3 regions of the Streptomyces sp. NPDC047525 genome follow, and region 3 is predicted to be linked to each of the others. Evidence: riboswitches for the same ligand, from Rfam matches in the RefSeq annotation. Region 3 holds a riboswitch; each other region holds the start of a gene.

Region 1 (5,657 bases), on a different contig from region 3:
TGCGCTGATCACTGCCGCCGCCACGACCGAGTACACGCACTATGTGAAGGTCCGCGAAGAACTGCGCGAAAGCGGATCTGCCGCACCATCGATCCGGGAGCGAAGTCCCGAGGGTCCGGCGGAAGCCGGCTCCGGCGGCCTCGGTCTCGCCACCACGATGGGGGAGGTCACCACCCAGGCTTCTGGGGCGGGGGCCATCGCCGTCGTCGCGGTGCTCGCACCCGTACTCGCCGGGGCGGCCGCCGCGATCTTCCTGCTCGTCGGCTACATCCTGAAGATGCTCAACCCCGAGCCCGCCTTCGCGGACACCCTGCTCACCGCGGGATGGCTGTTCGGCGCGCTCACCGCAGGGGGCATCCTGATCGCGGCGGTCGGCCTGCTCCTGACGGCCCTGCGCAACGGCTCCACCTCGCTCCTCGCCGGTTCGTACGGCGATCAGAACGAGGAGGTGGTCCGCGCCAGGGAAGCCTGGGGCGAGGCACTCCTGGAGCGCGGCCTCCTTCCGTTCCTGCGGGAGGCGCTCGCGGATCCAGGGGCGGCGCACGCAGCTCGTACGCCGTCGGCGGACCCGAGCAGCCGCATGCCCCAACTCGGCTATCACAGGCCGGGATTCAGCAGCCCGGAAGGCGGCCCGGCGGCGGGACCGCGCCCGAGCTTCTCGAGCCCGGACTTCTCGAGCCCGGACTTCGGCGGTCCCGACCACAAGCCGGAGTAGCGGGCCAGGCACGGCTCCGGGCGGACGGCGGCGACCGCCCGCCCGAAGAGCCATGCCGTGACGCAGGTCCGTCGCGATCAGTTGACGATCAGCCGGTGATCAATCGGCGATCAGTCGGCGATCAGTCGGCAATCGGGAGATACACGCGGTTTCCGGCTGCCGCGAACTCCTTGGACTTCTGGTCCATGCCCGCCGCGATCTCGTCCTGCGTACCGCCGTGCTCACGCCGGATGTCGTGCGAGATCTTCATGCTGCAGAACTTCGGCCCGCACATCGAGCAGAAGTGCGCCGTCTTCGCGGGCTCCGCCGGCAGTGTCTCGTCGTGGAACTCCCGTGCCGTGACCGGGTCGAGGGCCAGGTTGAACTGGTCCTCCCAGCGGAACTCGAAGCGCGCGTCCGAGAGCGCGTCGTCCCAGTCCTGCGCGCCCGGGTGACCCTTGGCGAGGTCCGCCGCGTGGGCCGCGATCTTGTACGTGATGACCCCGGTCTTCACGTCGTCGCGGTTGGGCAGGCCCAGGTGCTCCTTGGGCGTGACGTAGCAGAGCATCGCCGTGCCCCACCAGCCGATCATCGCGGCGCCGATGCCCGAGGTGATGTGGTCGTACGCGGGTGCGATGTCCGTGGTCAGCGGGCCGAGCGTGTAGAACGGCGCCTCCTCGCAGATCTCCTGCTGAAGGTCGATGTTCTCCTTGATCTTGTGCATCGGGACGTGTCCCGGGCCCTCGATCATCGTCTGTACGTTGTGCCGCTTGGCGATCGTGTTGAGTTCCCCGAGGGTGCGCAACTCGGCGAACTGCGCCTCGTCGTTGGCGTCCGCGATCGAGCCGGGGCGCAGACCGTCGCCGAGCGAGTACGTCACGTCGTACGACGCGAGGATCTCGCAGAGCTCCTCGAAGTTCTCGTAGAGGAAGCTCTCCTTGTGGTGCGCCAGACACCAGGCCGCCATGATCGAGCCGCCGCGCGAGACGATGCCGGTCTTGCGGTTGGCGGTCAGCGGGACGTACGGAAGGCGCACGCCCGCGTGCACCGTCATGTAGTCCACGCCCTGCTCGGCCTGCTCGATGACCGTGTCCTTGTAGATCTCCCAGGTCAGCGCCTCGGCCTGGCCGTCGACCTTCTCCAGTGCCTGGTAGAGCGGCACGGTCCCGATGGGGACGGGGGAGTTGCGCAGGACCCACTCGCGGGTGGTGTGGATGTTGCGCCCGGTGGACAGGTCCATGACCGTGTCGGCGCCCCACTTGGTCGCCCAGGTCATCTTGTCCACCTCCTCCTCGATGGAGGAGGTGACCGCGGAGTTGCCGATGTTGGCGTTCACCTTCACCAGGAACTTCTTGCCGATGATCATCGGCTCGATCTCCGGGTGGTTGACGTTGGCGGGGATGACCGCGCGGCCCGCGGCGACCTCCGCGCGCACGACCTCGGGATCGAGGTTCTCGCGGATCCCGATGAACTCCATCTCGGGCGTGATCTCGCCGCGGCGGGCGTACGCGAGCTGCGTCACCGCCTGGCCACCGCGGCCCCGGCGCGGCTGGCGCGGGCGGCCGGGGAAGACCGCGTCAAGGTTCTTCAGGCCTCCGCGCGGCGAGGTGTGCTTGATGCCGTCGTCCTCGGGGCGGGGCGGGCGGCCCACGTACTCCTCGGTGTCGCCGCGGGCGATGATCCAGTTCTCGCGCAGGGGCGCGAGACCCCTGCGGACGTCGGTGTCGATGGACTCGTCGGTGTACGGCCCCGAAGTGTCGTACAGGGTCACGGCCTTGCCGTTGGTGAGGTGCACCTGTCGGACCGGCACTCGCAGGTCGGGGCGCGAGCCCTCGACATACGCCTTGTGCCAGCCGATGGACTTCCCGGCCTCGTCGCTCTCGTTCTGCGTCGAGGCAGGCGTGCGTGCGTCCGCTGTGGTCATGAGACCTACTCCCTACGCCGGCATTACCCGGTAACAGGTTCGGCGGTCGACGCAGCGAATTCCGTACGGCTCGTGCACTGTTTGTGCCACTTCGTACGGAGGTCAGCGCCCTCTCAGCCCGGTGCTCCGAGCTCCCGCGATTGCAAAGGTGGCTCCACGCTAGCGTCATATCGGGCGCGCTGAACAGAGGGCCCCCTCCGTTCTTGCGATGATCGGGCAGTGACCACCACTGAGCCGCCGTCCCAGCCGCCCGTCCCGAACGCGCCTCCGGAGCCGCATGGGCACTCCCACAGCCATGGTCCGGCGGCGCCCGTCTCCAAGCATCTGCGCAAGGTCATCGCCGCCGTACTGATTCCGTTCGCCACGGCGGTCCTCGTGGGGCTCGCGGTGTTCTGGCCCGGTGGCGCACCGTCCCACGAGCGCACCGGAGTCGGCTTCGACCGGCAGACCCAGTCGGCCGACGTCACGAAGGTGCAGGAGCTCCCCTGCAAGGACGTGAACGCCTCGCAGACCCCGCCCAACGGCGACACCTCCACCGCCGAGGGCCAGTCCGCGCAGTCCCGCGCGAAGGGCGTCTGCAAGAAGGCGACGATCGAGGTGACCAGCGGCAAGGACAAGGGCCGCACCTTCACCGAGATCGTCCAGCCGGACTCACCGCGGCAGTTGCGCGAGGGCCAGCAGGTGGTGGTCGCCTATGAGCCCACGGCCCCCGAGGCGCTGCAGTACTCGGTCACCGACGTGAACCGGAAGTTCCCCATGGCGCTGCTCGCCGGGATCTTCGCGCTCGCCGTCGTCGTGGTGGGACGGATGCGCGGCCTCATGGCCCTGATCGCCCTGGCGTTGAGCTTCGTCGTCCTGACGTTCTTCATCCTGCCCGCGATCCTCCAGGGCTCGAACCCGCTGGTCGTGGCGGTGATCGGGGCCAGCGCCATCATGCTGATCGCGCTCTATCTGTGCCACGGCCTCACGGCGCGTACGTCCGTCGCCGTCCTGGGCACGCTGATCTCACTGCTCCTCATCGGACTGCTCGGCTCGCTCTTCATCGGCTGGGCCTCGCTGACCGGCAACACGGACGACAACACCGGCCTGATCCACGGGCTCTACCCCGGCATCGACATGAGCGGCCTGCTGCTGGCCGGCGTCATCATCGGCTCGCTCGGTGTGCTCGACGACGTGACCGTGACCCAGACGTCCGCCGTCTGGGAACTGCACCAGGCCAACCCCACGATGGGCTGGCGCGGTCTGTACGGCGCGGCCATCCGCATCGGCCGCGACCACATCGCCTCGGTCGTCAACACCCTGGTCCTGGCCTACGCGGGCGCCGCTCTGCCCCTGCTGCTGCTGTTCTCGATCGCACAGAGCAGCGTGGGCACGGTGGCCAACAGCGAGCTGGTGGCCGAGGAGATCGTGCGCACCCTGGTCGGCTCGATCGGCCTGGTCGCCTCGGTGCCGGTGACGACCGCGCTCGCGGCCCTGGTGGTCTCGGCCGACCGGTCGGCCCCCGCGGGTGCTGGTGCCGGTGCTGGTGCCGGTCGTATCGGCGCTGGTGCTGGTCGTATCGGCGCTGGTGCCGGCGCTGGTGCCACCCCGGTCGCCAAGCAGACCCGTGGCGGAAAGGGCCGACGCCGCAAGGCCTGAGCCGCCGATGCCACGAAATGCACCAATCTGCCGTACGGCCTCGCCCTGCGGCTCGCGAGAGGTCAACCCGCGCTCTGCTCCTCCGCGAGGATCCGGTCGAGCGCTTCGTCCAGGTGCGTCTCGAGGTCGGCGAGCGCCCGCTCCTGCCCCAGCGGAACCAGCTTGTCCGTACGGTCCAGGAAGGCGAGCAGCGGCGGGATCCCCACCCGGAACAGCGCCTGGTCCCCACCGACCTGGAGCCTGATGAGCGCCTCGTCGAGCAGTTCGGGATCGGTGGGCGCGATGTGCACGTCCCCGTCGCCGCACGCGCCGCCCACCCCGTCGACCAGCAACTCACGGCCGAAGGCCCAGGTCACAGGGGCGTCCCCGGGGAGGTGGAAGGTCAGCCGGACGGCGTAGGGATCGCCGCTCTCATAACGCAGCTCCACCGGGATGCGAAACGACAGCTCCTCGGAAACGAGGAAGCTCATCATGACCTCTGCCTGGACCGACTCGCGCATCGCCCGCCTACCCCGTCGCTAAAGCTCGACTGGCCAGGAACCAACTCCCTGACACTCATGGCATCTTGCTTAACGTACACATCAGATCACAAGGAGTGAGTTTTCAGATGCTGATAGAGAAGGCAAGTGTCCCTAGTAGCCTTCCGAGTTCATTCTGCAACCGTTCAGCTGCAGGAAGTAGCCGATCTGCTTGATAGGCGGGCACGGAAATCGCCATCGTGGCCGCCGTGTTGCCCGCGGTGATCGGAATCGCGGCGCAGACCGTCCCCAACGCGTACTCCTGCCGCTCCACCACGGGTTTCATCCGGCCCATCCCGTCCAGGCGGCGCATGAAACTACGGTCGTCACGGACCGAGTACCGAGTGATCGACTGCACCGGATAGCGGGAGAGGTGGTCCTGGCGCTGCTCGTCGTCGAGTTGGGCGAGCAGACACTGCCCGATCGCATGGGCGTGTCCCGTCTCGCGGAAGTCGGCCCACTCCTCGACCGCCGGATTCCCCGGCGTGTCCGCGACGGCCACGACCTCGATCTCGCCCTCGCGGTAGACGGCGAAGTACACCGGTACCCCGATGGAATCGCGCCAGTGCTCCAGGGCCTCGCCGATCATGCCGCGACGATTCTGCTGCGCCCCGCTCGCGCTCAGCCGCTCAGCCGCCTCGCCGAGCACGAACACGCCCTTCTCCCGGCAGAGATAGCCCTCGTGGGTCAGCGTGCGCAGCAGGTGATACGCCGTGGGCAGCGCCAGCCCGGCCTCCCGGGCCAACTGCTTGGCGGGCGCGCCCTCCTGATGTGCGGAGGCGGCTTCCAGCAACCGCATCGCCCGCTGCACCGAACCAATGAGAGTCGGTGCGGCGGCAGTTGACGCCGTGACGGTCGGCGATGCCCCGAACGGAGGGTCGTT
Region 2 (5,657 bases), on a different contig from region 3:
GCCGTGCGGCCGCCGTCGATTTCCGACCATCGGTGGTGGCTGCACCCACCACCGGCCATCTCATCTCCCTCCTCACGGAGAGGAGAGAGTCCTTCTCCTACGGAGCGCGGAGAAGATGGCGGGCAGGAGCCTGCTCACCGCCCGGCATCCACCGGGCCGTCCGCGGCGAGGGCCGCGCGCAGCGCGCACAGACTGGCCAGGTCCGCGTCCCGCACGAACCGCTCCATCAACACGCCGGCCCGCCAGTAGCTCACCTCACGGACCGCATCCACGATCTCCGCGATCACCGCGCCCTGTTCAGCCGACGAAGCCCTCATCAGGACACCTTCTCCAAGGGAAGGGAGCACCAGAACCCGGAGGGATCCCACCCCCCACTCTCCTCCCTCCGACGGGCCGATTACCGGAATGGGCCCTGCTAGTTGCCACGTTGGCGTACGCGGATCACGAACCGGCACTTACCTTGCCGTTCAACCTCGGCGTGAGGTGAGTCGAGCGAGTGACTCCGTGGGCCAGCAGAGCCACTCGAGAAGAGGGCTAGTGACCACGAACCAGTGGACGCTGATTAGGCCTTGCTTCTTGTCCAGGATCAGTGGGGCTTCATCCCGGTAGACGTAGCGGAGGTATCGGCGACGGACCAGCGCTCCGGCTATCAGAAGCACTGGCGAGGCCACAAGGATGGCCACCGGGACCGAGGTCCTTGCGGTGGCGAGCTTCGCCTTCTCCTCGTATCGCATGCGCTCAGTGTGCTGATTGGAGCAGCACTGTCGTTGCCCGTCTTTCGGAGCGCGCTCGGCGCTCCAGCGGGATCTCGCACAGCTGCTGCCATCTGCTGCTCGCGGCAGATGACAGCCGGCCAGAATGCCTCCAACCAGGTGCCCGCATCTGCTGACGGCCTCGAGCCGATGGCTCGCAGGCTGCGCGCCATGCGGTCGATGACGCATTCCTGGGCCCGTGCTCATCGGCGAAGGCCGTGACGGTCGGGCTCGACGTGGCCGCCGTCGGCCTGCCACACCGGTTCCGCGTAGATCTCTGCGCCAATCGTAGGCAGATCTCCTTGGGGATGCCTTCGACGGCAGCCGCGCTGCCTGGTCGGCGAGCGGGGAAGCAGCAGCGGCATCTCGGCCCCGCTCCCCAGCACGCGCCAGGCGCCGCTCTTTCTGTCCGGGAGGTCGGCCTGGCAGGTTGGCACGTACCGGTCCAGGTGGCGATGCGGTGTCGCAGGAGGTCCAGTACCTGGGCATGGCCCTCCACCACACCGCTTGCGGCAGCAGTCGATGCGGACAGGTCTCGGCCTGGTGGCCAAGGGGTCCCTCGTCAGTTCCGCCAACAGATCCGTGTCGTTTCGTGAGGTACCCGAGTGCGAACTCCTGTTCCTGAAGGAGGTACATTGCGTAGCGACCACCGCGGGAGCTCGGGAGTAGCCGGGCTGAGAGGGCGGACGGGACTTGATCCCCTTTCCGCCGACCGCATGAACCTGGACCGGGTAATGCCGGCGTAGGAAGGGTGTTGACGATGGATACTGCCTCCGTACCTGCCCGGCACGGCACTGCCGTTTCCCGTGATGCCGTGGCGGATGTGATCGCGTCCCTGCGGACCTCCGCACCCCTTGTGCACTGCCTGACCAACGTCGTGGTGTCGCAGTTCACCGCGAACGTGCTGCTCGCGGCGGGGGCTGCCCCCGCGATGGTGCACAGCGCGGAGGAGGCCGGAGCGCTGGCCCGGGTGGCCGGGGGTGTCCTGGTCAACCTGGGAACGGTGACGTCCGTGACGGCGGCGGCGATGCGCGTCGCGGTCACAGAAGCGGCCGGGGCGGGGCGGCCGTGGGTGCTCGACCCGGTGGCGGTCGGCCCGCTGCCCTGGCGCACCGAGCTCGCCCACGAACTGCTGGAGAGCGCACCTCCGGCGGTCGTTCGCGGCAATGCTTCCGAGATCCTGGCCCTGGACGGCGGCACGGGCGGGCGCGGCGTGGACAGCACGGACGCCCCCGATGCCGCGCTGGCCGCGGCAGGCGCGCTGGCCCGGCGCTACGGCTGCGCGGTCGCGGTGAGCGGTCCGGAGGACGTCCTCACGGACGGGACGCGAGTGGTGCGCCTGGCCAACGGGCACCCGCTGCTGGCTCTGGTGACGGGAACGGGCTGCTCACTCGGCGCCCTGGTGGCCGCCTGCACAGCCGTCACCGGCGACGCTCTGCTGGCCGCCACTGCCGCGACCGGCCTGCTCACCGTGGCCGCGGAGGACGCCGCCACCCGCTCTGCGGGGCCCGGCACGTTCGCGGTCGCCCTGATCGACGCGCTGTACGAGCTCAGCCCTGAGCGGCTCGCCGAGGCTCTCAACCTGCGCTGAGCATGCGCGTACTGCGGGTCCTGCGTGAGCAGCGGCCTGGACACCACCCGCTGCAAAGGACCCGCCCGCCCTGGGGCGGCGCCCCCAGCACCGAGTCTGGCTGCCCTGTCCCCCATCTCGCGCCTGTGAACAACTCAAGGTCCGTGCACGTCAGGGCCTGCCCTTCCCCCGTACCTCCCGATGCGTTTCCCCCGCTTTTCCCCGGCCGGGAGACCCCAAGGAGTAACCCATGCGACCTCCTCTCGACCTGTCCCTGTATCTCGTGACCGACACCGGACTCTGCGGCCACCGCGGTGTCGGCCCTACCGTTGCAGCGGCCGTCAAGGGCGGCGTCACCGCCGTCCAGTTGCGTGATCCGGACGCGGACGCCCGCACGCTGTTCTCGCTCGGCCGGGTGATCCAGGCCGAACTCGCGGGCACTGGTGTCCCCTTGATCGTCAACGATCGCCTGGACGTGGCTGTCTGGCTGGACGCGGACGGCGTCCACCTCGGGCAGCGGGACGTCTCCCCCGAGACCGCCCGGTGCCAGCTCGGTCCCGATGCGTACATCGGCCTGTCCGTCAGCCGTCCCGAGCAGCTGGCGCACGTGCCGGACGCCGTCGACCACCTCGGTGTCGGTCCGGTGTTCCCGCAGTCCACCAAGCCGGACGCGGACGTCCCGCTCGGTCTGGGCGGCCTGGCCCAGATCGTTCGGGAGAGCCCGCTGCCCTGCGTGGCCATCGGCGGGATCGGCGTGTCCGAGGCCGCCGCGGTCATGGGAAGTGGCGCGGCCGGGATCGCTGTCGTCAGCGCGGTCTGCGGGCAGCCCGACCCCGAGGCCGCAGCCCGTTCCCTCGTTCGCACTCTGCGACAGGAGATCCCCGCGTGACCAGCCCGCCCATCGCCCTCAGCATCGCCGCCAGCGACCCCTCCGGCGGCGCCGGGATACAAGCCGACTTGAAGGCGTTCTCCGCCAACGGCGCCTACGGAACAGCAGTTCTGACCGCCCTGACCGCACAGAACACTCAAGGCGTCAGCGGCATCCATACCGTCCCCCCGGCGTTCGTCACCGAGCAGCTCGACACTCTGTTCGCCGACGTCCCGGTGGACGCCGTCAAGATCGGAATGCTGGCCGACGCCGCCATCGCCGAAGCCGTCGCAGAAGCCCTGGAGCGGCACCGCCCCCGGTATGTCGTCCTCGACCCCGTCATGGTCTCGACCAGCGGCCACCGCCTCCTCGAGGCCGATGCGGTGACGGTGCTGCGCGACCGTCTGCTGCCTCTCGCCGACCTCATCACGCCCAACCTCCCCGAGGCCGGCGACCTCCTCGGCACCGCCGCCGCAAGGAACCGCGCAGAAGCCATCGAGCAGGCCCACTCACTCCTCAAAACCGGCGCCAGGCGCGTCCTCCTCAAGGGCGGCCACCACACACACGACGCCGAGTCCGTAGACATCCTCGTCGACGCCACGGACGCCTCAGGCTCGGGCGTCACCGAGCTGTCCGCACCCCGCGTGAACACGCGCAACACCCATGGCACCGGCTGCACCCTCTCCGCCGCTATCGCCGCCCTGCGCCCGCAGCACGACGACTGGCACACCACCGTCAGTGCCGCGAAGGCGTACCTGACCGGGGCCCTGCGCGCGGCCGACACCCTGCATATCGGCCGCGGCCACGGACCCGTCCACCACTTCTACCAGTACTGGAGCTGAGCCCCATGACCACAACGTTCTGCGACGAGCTGTGGACGGCCACGGCCGAGATACGTGCGGCCATCGACAAGCTGCCGTTCGTCATCGCCCTCGGCGACGGCACCCTGGACCGGGAGAAGTTCGTCTACTACCTGGCCCAGGACGCCCACTACCTGCGCGGCTACGCCCGCGCGCTGGCCAGCGCCGCCGCGAAGGCGGACCGGCCGCAGGACATCGCGTTCTTCGCGAAGTCCGCCCACGACGCCGTGGTCGTCGAGAGCTCCCTGCACGAGAGCAACGTCGTCGACGTCGACGCCTGGACGCCCTCCCCCACCGGCACCGGATACACCTCCTACCTGCTCTCCGTGGCTCACACCCAGGGCTACCCGGAGCTGACCGCCGCGGTCCTGCCCTGCTTCTGGATCTACGCCGAGGTGGGCCGGGCGCTCCTCGAGACGGCAGGCGACCTCGCCACCCACCCCTACGGCGACTGGATCGGCACGTACGCCGACGAGGAGTTCGAAGCCGCCACCGAACACGCCCGGCAGATCGTCAACCGGCTTGCGGACCAGGCCGATCCGGCCACCCGCGCACGGATGCGTACGGCCTTCACCACCGCGTCCACCTGGGAGTGGATGTTCTGGGACGCCGCCTGGCGCATGGAGTCCTGGCCCGTCGGCGCCGCTCCTGTCCAGGTTTCGGAGCCCGCGAAGTGACGACCACCACCGACCCCACCACCCCGGGACCAGCCCCGGCGAACGAGGCGCCGCTCACCCTCGACCAGCCCACACCCAAGGTCCTGAGCGGCCTGGACCAAGGGACCTTCTGGGCCAACCTGGGCGTCAGCCTGCTCGGCTTCAGCGGCATGCTGGTCGTCCTCGACCCCCTTGGCACCGGCAGTCCGACCCTGTCGTTCGCAGCCGCCGTCACCGCGTCCGTCGTCGGCACCCTGATCGGCACCGCCGCCCTCGGCCTCGCCGCCATCACCGGGGCCCGCACCGGCGCGCCCTCGATGGTGCTGCTGCGCGGCCTGTTCGGCGCGAAGGCGTCCTACCTCCCCACCGTCCTCAACGTGCTGCAGATGGTCGGCTGGGCCGTCTTCGAGCTGGTGGTCATCTCCACCGGCCTGAAGATCCTGGCCCGCCAGGCCTTCGGCGACCCGGGACCCGGCTGGCTGTACGTACTCGTCGCGGGCGCGGTGACGACAGCGCTCACGCTGCGCCCGCTCGGCGCCCTGCGCATCATCCGCCGCTACGTCACCATCGCCGTCGTCCTGGCCATCTGCTACCTGGGCTGGGACCTGGCCGGTCGCGGCATTCCGATGGAGGGCGGCTCCTGGAAGGACTTCTGGTTCGCCGCCGACAGCGTGATCGCCGTGTCGATCTCCTGGCTGCCGCTGGTCGCCGACTACTCGCGGCACTCCCGCAGCGAGAAGGCGGCATTCGGCGGCCTGGTCGTGGGCCAGACCCTCGCGGGCGTCGCGGGCTCGGTCCTCGGCGTGGCCGCCCTCGCCATGATCGCGTTCGACACCACCGACCCGTACAAGGTCTTCGACCCTTTCACCGCCACCAGCGTCGGCGTGATCTGCTTCGGTGTCCTGGTCCTGCGCGAGGTCGACCAGTCCTTCGCCAACGTCTACTCCACCG
Region 3 (5,657 bases):
TGAGCGTCCCGTCAGCGGATCGAGGCATCAACGCGTCGAGGCATCAACGGCTCAGCGGATCTCGATGGTGACCGTGGATCCCTTGGGCGCCTCGTCGCCGCCCTCCACCGACTGGCCCTTGACCGTGTCCCCGAAGATGCCGAGCAGTCCGCGGTCCTCGTCGACCTCGAAGCCCGCGTCCTGAAGCTTCTGCGTGGCGTCGTCGACGCTCATGCCCTCGACGTCCGGGACCTCGATCATCTCCGGGCCCTTGGAGAGCGTCAGCGTGACCGTGTCACCCTCGGCGAGCCGCTTCTGGCCCTCCCGGGGGGACTGGTCGACGACCGTGCCCTTGTCCTCGTCGGAGTAGACCCGCTTCGTCTCGGTCCTGACCTTGAGGCCCAGGTCCTCGAGCTCGGCGGTCGCGTCGGCCTGGGAGTCGCCCGTCACGTCGGGGACCTCGACCTCGGGGCCCTTGCTGACGACCACCGCGATGGCGGAGCCCGCCTTGCGCTTGGTGCCCGACTGCGGGTCCGTGCTGATCACGGAGCCCCTGCGCACCTCGTCGCTGAAGGCCCTGGTCGTCATCCCGGGAGCGAGCCCGACGTCCTTGAGCTTGTTCTTGGCCGCGGCCAGCGGGGTGCCCTTGAGGCTCGGGACCTTCACGATCTCGGGGCCCCTCGAGACGGTCAGCGTCACGCTGCCGTTGTCACGGATGCGCTCACCCGCCCCGGGGTCGGTGGCCATGACCGTGCCGCGCTTGTCGGTGTCGCTGTACGCGCGCTTGACGTCCTTCACGTCGAGTCCGGCTTCGCCGAGGCGCTTCTTGGCCGCGGCCTCGGTCTTCGCCAGGAGCGGCGGGACCTTCGTGAACTGGCCGGAGTTGATGTACCAGACGCCCGCGCCGAGCCCGAGCGCGAGCAGGACGGCGGCCACGACCACCATCATGCGGCGGCGCGGATTGGGGCCTCGCCTGCGGTCGGGGGCGGTCGGCGGCGCCGGCGGAGGCGTCTGCAGGATGCTCGTGCGGTTGAGCTGGTCCTGGCGGCTGTGCTGGTCCTGCTGATTCTGGTCGCCGTCCGTGGGGAGCGGCAGCTGCACGGACCGCACCGCGCGCGGGATCACGCTCGTACGGTCGTCGGAGTTGTCGTGTCCGTGCTCCGCCGTGTGCGCCTGCGGCGGCACCGCGTCCAGCTGCTCCAGGGAGAGCGCGGCCCGCGCCTCCCTGGCCTGCCCGAGGAGCGCCACCGCGTCGTGCGGGCGGACCTCGGGGTTGCGGGCGGTGGCGGACGCGACCAGCTCGTCGAGCTCGACGGCGAGCCCCGGAACCACCGCCGACGGGGGCGGCACGTCCTCGTGGAGGTGTTGGTAGAGCACCTGGGCGGGCGATTCGCCGGAGTGCGGCTTGGCGCCGGTCAGCATTTCGTAGAGCACGACCCCGCACGCGTACACATCCACACGCGTGTCGGCCGTGCCGTGCTCTATCTGCTCGGGGGCGAGATAGGAGACCGTGCCCAGGACCGTGCCCGTCGTGTTCGTGACGGTGTCCACCGCGCGCACGAGCCCGAAGTCGGCGACCTTGACCCGGCCGTCATCCCCTATGAGGACGTTCTCCGGCTTCATGTCGCGGTGCACGAACCCGGCGCGGTGCGCGGCGCCGAGCGCGGCGAGGACCGGCTCCAGGATGTCGAGGGCCGCGCGCGGCTGCAGGGCGCCGCGCTCGCGGAGCACGTCACGCAGGGTGCATCCCGCGATGTACTCCATGGCCAGATAGACGTACGCGCCGTCTGCGCCCTGGTCGTACACCCCCACCACGTTCGGGTGGGAGAGCCGGGCGATCGACTTCGCCTCGCGGATGAAGCGGTCGACGAAGGAGACGTCGGCGGCAAGCGTCGGGTGCATCACCTTGAGCGCGAGCACGCGGTCGAGGCGGGTGTCCACGGCCCGGTAGACCGTGGCCATCCCGCCCACCGCGATCCGCCCGTCCACGCGATAGCGGCCGTCGAGCACCTGCCCGACGAGCGGGTCCTGAAGGGTCGTGTCCACGCAGGGAGTCTACGAGCCACCGCCGACACGGTTGCCCGCCCGGGTTGGCTCGGGGCCCGACTGCAGCCGAGCTGTGACAGGCACGCGACGCTCAGAACGCGGGCCGCTCCGGATCGAGCCGGGCCATGCCCTGCGCGGGCGACGACGCCTCGGCGAAGTGCCGCCGGGGGATCCGCCCGGCCCGGTACGCGAGGCGCCCCGCCTCGACCCCGTGCCGCATGCCCTCGGCCATGAGGACGGGCTCCTGCGCACGCGTCACGGCCGAGGCGAGCATCACACCCGCGCACCCCAGCTCCATGGCGAGCGTGGCGTCGGACGCCGTCCCCGCCCCCGCGTCCAGGATCACCGGCACGCTCGCGCGTTCGACGATCAGCTGGAAGTTGTGCGGGTTCCGGATGCCGAGCCCGGAGCCGATGGGGGAGCCGAGCGGCATGATCGCCGCGCAGCCCACGTCCTCCAGTTTCCGGGCCAGGACCGGGTCGTCGTTCGTGTACGGAAGGACCGTGAAGCCGTCGTCGACCAGGGTCTCGGCGGCGTCGATCAGCTCGATCGGGTCGGGGAGCAGCGTGCGCTCGTCCGCGATGACCTCCAGCTTGATCAGGTCGGTGCCGAGCGCCTCGCGCGCGAGCCGGGCGGTCAGGACGGCCTCGCCCGCGGTGAAGCAGCCCGCGGTGTTCGGAAGGACCCGGATGCCGAGCCGGTCCAGGACGGAGAGGACCGAGCCCTGCACGCCGGGGTCGAGACGGCGCATCGCGACCGTCGTCAGCTCCGTCCCGGAGGCGGTCAGGGACCGTTCGAGCACGTCCAGGCTCGGCGCACCGCCCGTACCCATGATCAGGCGTGAGGAAAGGGTGAGCCCGCCGATGACGAAGGGGTCGTCTGCCATGTCGGTTCAGCCTCCTTGGACGGCGGTGAGGACCTCGACGCGGTCCCCTTCGGTGAGCGGGGTGGTGGACCACTGGGTGCGCGGTACGACGGTTTCGTTGAGCGCGGCGGCGACCCCGGAGGGGGCCGCGGTGAGGGTGGCGACGAGGGCTTCGAGCGTGGTGCCCGCGGCCACATCGCGTGCCTCTCCGTTGACGGAGACGGCGGTAACGGCTGAGAGAGTCATGCGGGCTGCTCCATGAAGCGCTGCGTGAGGGGATCGCGGACGAAGCGCTCGGGGGTGAACCCCCGCGCCTCGTCGGGCAGTTCACCGGTGGTCAGGGCGTGCGCCATGACGTCGCCGGTGACGGGCGTCAGGAGGACGCCGTTGCGGTAGTGGCCGGTGGCCAGCTGGAGGCCGGGCAGCGCGGTCGGGCCGAGCAGCGGCGCGTTGTCGGGTGAGCCGGGGCGCAGGCCCGCGCGGGTCTCGGTCAGCGGCAGTTCCGTGATGCCGGGTACGAGCTCGTGGGCGTCCCGAAGCAGCTCGTACACGCCGCCCGCGGTGACCGTCGTGTCCCAGCCGAGCTCCTCGCTGGTCGCGCCGACGACGAGCTCGCCGTTCTCGCGCGGCACGAGATAGACGTGGCTGCCGCGCACGACGGCGCGCACGGTGCGGCTCAGGAACGGCGCGTACCGCTCGGGCACCGTGAGCCGGAGCACCTGCCCCTTCACGGGGCGCACGGGCGGCACAGCGCCCTCGGGGACCCCGGAGAGGCGCCCGCTGAGGCTGCCCGCCGCGAGCACGGTCTGACCGGCGTCCAGGGCGGTGCCGTCGGCGAGGACGACTCCGGTGGCCCGGTCGCCGGTGACCGTGAGGCGCTCGGCCCACGCGCGGTGGAAGACGACGCCCGCCCGCTCGCAGGCCACGAGAAGCGCTGCGGCGAGCCTGCGCGGGTCGACCTGGTGATCGCCGTCGACGCGAAGGCCGCCCCGGACACCCGGCGCGAGCATCGGTTCCAGGCGGCGGCACTCGCGCCCGCTCAGCCACTCCGAGGCGAGCCCCGACTGCTGCTGGAGGGCGTGCAGCTCCCGCAGATGGGCGCGGTCGTCGGAGTCGAGCGCGACGGCGAGCGTGCCGCACGCGCGGTAGCCGAGATCCCGGCCGCTCGCCTCCGTCAGCTCGGCCGCGAACTCCGGATAGCGCCGCGCGGAGGCCAGATTCAGGCCGAGCAGCGTCTGCTCGCCGTAGTGCAGCTCGGTGACGGCGGCCAGCATGCCCGCGGCCACCTGCGCCGCGCCGCCGCCCGGCTCGGGGTCCACGACCGCGGTGGACAGGCCGCGCTGCGCCGCCCGCCAGGCCGTGACCAGGCCGATGATGCCGCCCCCGACGACCACGACGTCGGTCGTGCGGGTCGTACGGGGTGGTGTACGTGAATGCATGGGCGTCCAGCCCCTCCCTTCGCCGGCATGACCCGGATCAGGTTCGTACGGTCGGAGGCCGTCCAGCCTCCCTCTCAGCCCGGTGCGTCCGGGCTCCCGCGAGTGCTCTGCACGGCCACCCTAGCCCCTGGCGCCCGGCGGCAGTAGGGGAGCTGTCCGGGTATGGGCGGTGACGGTGTGTCAGAGATCTCCCCGTCGCACCCTGAGGCGCGCGTCGCCCGCCGTCCTACAGTGATCGGGTGAGTGAGCAGCGGAGGCACGAAGAGCGCCGGGTCGTCATCGTCGGCGCGGGGATGGCGGGGGTGCAGACCGCCGTGGCCCTGCGCGAGCGGGGGTTCGCCGGTGCGGTCACCCTGATCGGCGCGGAACCCCACCAGCCGTACGACAGGCCACCGCTGTCCAAGGCCGTGCTGCTCGGCAAGGCGGAGGGCTCCGCCTTCGACATCGACTTCGAGGCGCTCGGCATCGAGCTGAGCCTGGGCCACGAGGTCACGGGCGTGCGCCCCGACGACCACGAACTGGACACCGAGCGGGGCCCCGTCCCGTACGACGCCCTTGTCATCGCCACCGGCGCCCAGCCGATCCTGCTGCCTGGCGCCTCCGGAATCCCCGGCGTCCATCTGCTGCGCACCCTCGACGACGCCGAGCGGCTGCGGCCCGTGCTCGCCGAGCAGCACCGGATCGTGGTCGTCGGCGCGGGCTGGATCGGCGCCGAGTTCGCGACCGCCGCCCGTGAGGCGGGCTGCTCCGTCACTGTCGTCGAGGCCGCCGAGCGGCCGCTCGCGGGGGCCCTTCCCGCGGAGGTCGCGGCGCCGATGACGTCCTGGTACGCCGATTCCGGGGCCGAACTGCGCACCCACGCGCGCGTGGAGCGCGTCGAGCCCGGCAGCGTCCTCCTGGACGACGGCACCCGGCTGCCCGCGGACGCGGTCGTCGTCGGCATCGGCGCACGCCCCGCCACGGACTGGCTCGCGGGCTCCGGCATCACCCTGGGCGCTCACCGGGAGATCCTGGCCGACGACCACCTTCGGACGTCGCAGCCCGATGTGTACGCGGTCGGCGACTGCTCCTCCTTCCCTTCGGGACGGTATGGCGAGCGCCTCCTGGTGCACCACTGGGACAACGCCCTCCAGGGCCCGCGCACGGTGGCGGCGAACATCATCGGCGAGACCCCTTCGGCGTACGACCCCGTCCCGTACTTCTGGTCCGAGCAGTTCGGCCGCTTCGTCCAGTACGCCGGACACCACGCGTCCGCCGACGAGCTGGTGTGGCGCGGCGACCCCTCGGGCGCGGCCTGGACCGTGTGCTGGCTCCGAGGGGGCGCCCTG

Evidence for each region. A riboswitch is a leader RNA that binds a small molecule or an ion and turns the genes downstream of it on or off. The one in region 3 is predicted to bind thiamine pyrophosphate.
Region 1: another riboswitch for thiamine pyrophosphate. It lies ahead of thiC (phosphomethylpyrimidine synthase ThiC); the one in region 3 lies ahead of thiO (glycine oxidase ThiO).
Region 2: another riboswitch for thiamine pyrophosphate. It lies ahead of thiM (hydroxyethylthiazole kinase); the one in region 3 lies ahead of thiO (glycine oxidase ThiO).

The regions. Positions count from the first base shown of each region.
Region 1 is NZ_JBEYTL010000009.1:230,342-235,998, reverse strand. It holds gene ABZ833_RS27165 (hypothetical protein) at 1-715, shown strand, start outside; gene thiC (phosphomethylpyrimidine synthase ThiC) at 837-2,618, opposite strand; TPP riboswitch at 2,611-2,766, opposite strand; gene ABZ833_RS27155 (YibE/F family protein) at 2,838-4,256, shown strand; gene ABZ833_RS27150 (SsgA family sporulation/cell division regulator) at 4,319-4,756, opposite strand; gene ABZ833_RS27145 (IclR family transcriptional regulator C-terminal domain-containing protein) at 4,860-5,585, opposite strand.
Region 2 is NZ_JBEYTL010000018.1:77,058-82,714, reverse strand. It holds gene ABZ833_RS36810 (hypothetical protein) at 135-317, opposite strand; TPP riboswitch at 1,394-1,519, shown strand; gene thiM (hydroxyethylthiazole kinase) at 1,567-2,343, shown strand; gene thiE (thiamine phosphate synthase) at 2,573-3,211, shown strand; gene thiD (bifunctional hydroxymethylpyrimidine kinase/phosphomethylpyrimidine kinase) at 3,208-4,032, shown strand; gene tenA (thiaminase II) at 4,038-4,727, shown strand; gene ABZ833_RS36785 (cytosine permease) at 4,724-5,657, shown strand, end outside.
Region 3 is NZ_JBEYTL010000004.1:298,711-304,367, reverse strand. It holds gene pknB (Stk1 family PASTA domain-containing Ser/Thr kinase) at 52-2,025, opposite strand; gene ABZ833_RS13765 (thiazole synthase) at 2,117-2,911, opposite strand; gene thiS (sulfur carrier protein ThiS) at 2,918-3,136, opposite strand; gene thiO (glycine oxidase ThiO) at 3,133-4,329, opposite strand; TPP riboswitch at 4,327-4,439, opposite strand; gene ABZ833_RS13750 (FAD-dependent oxidoreductase) at 4,569-5,657, shown strand, end outside.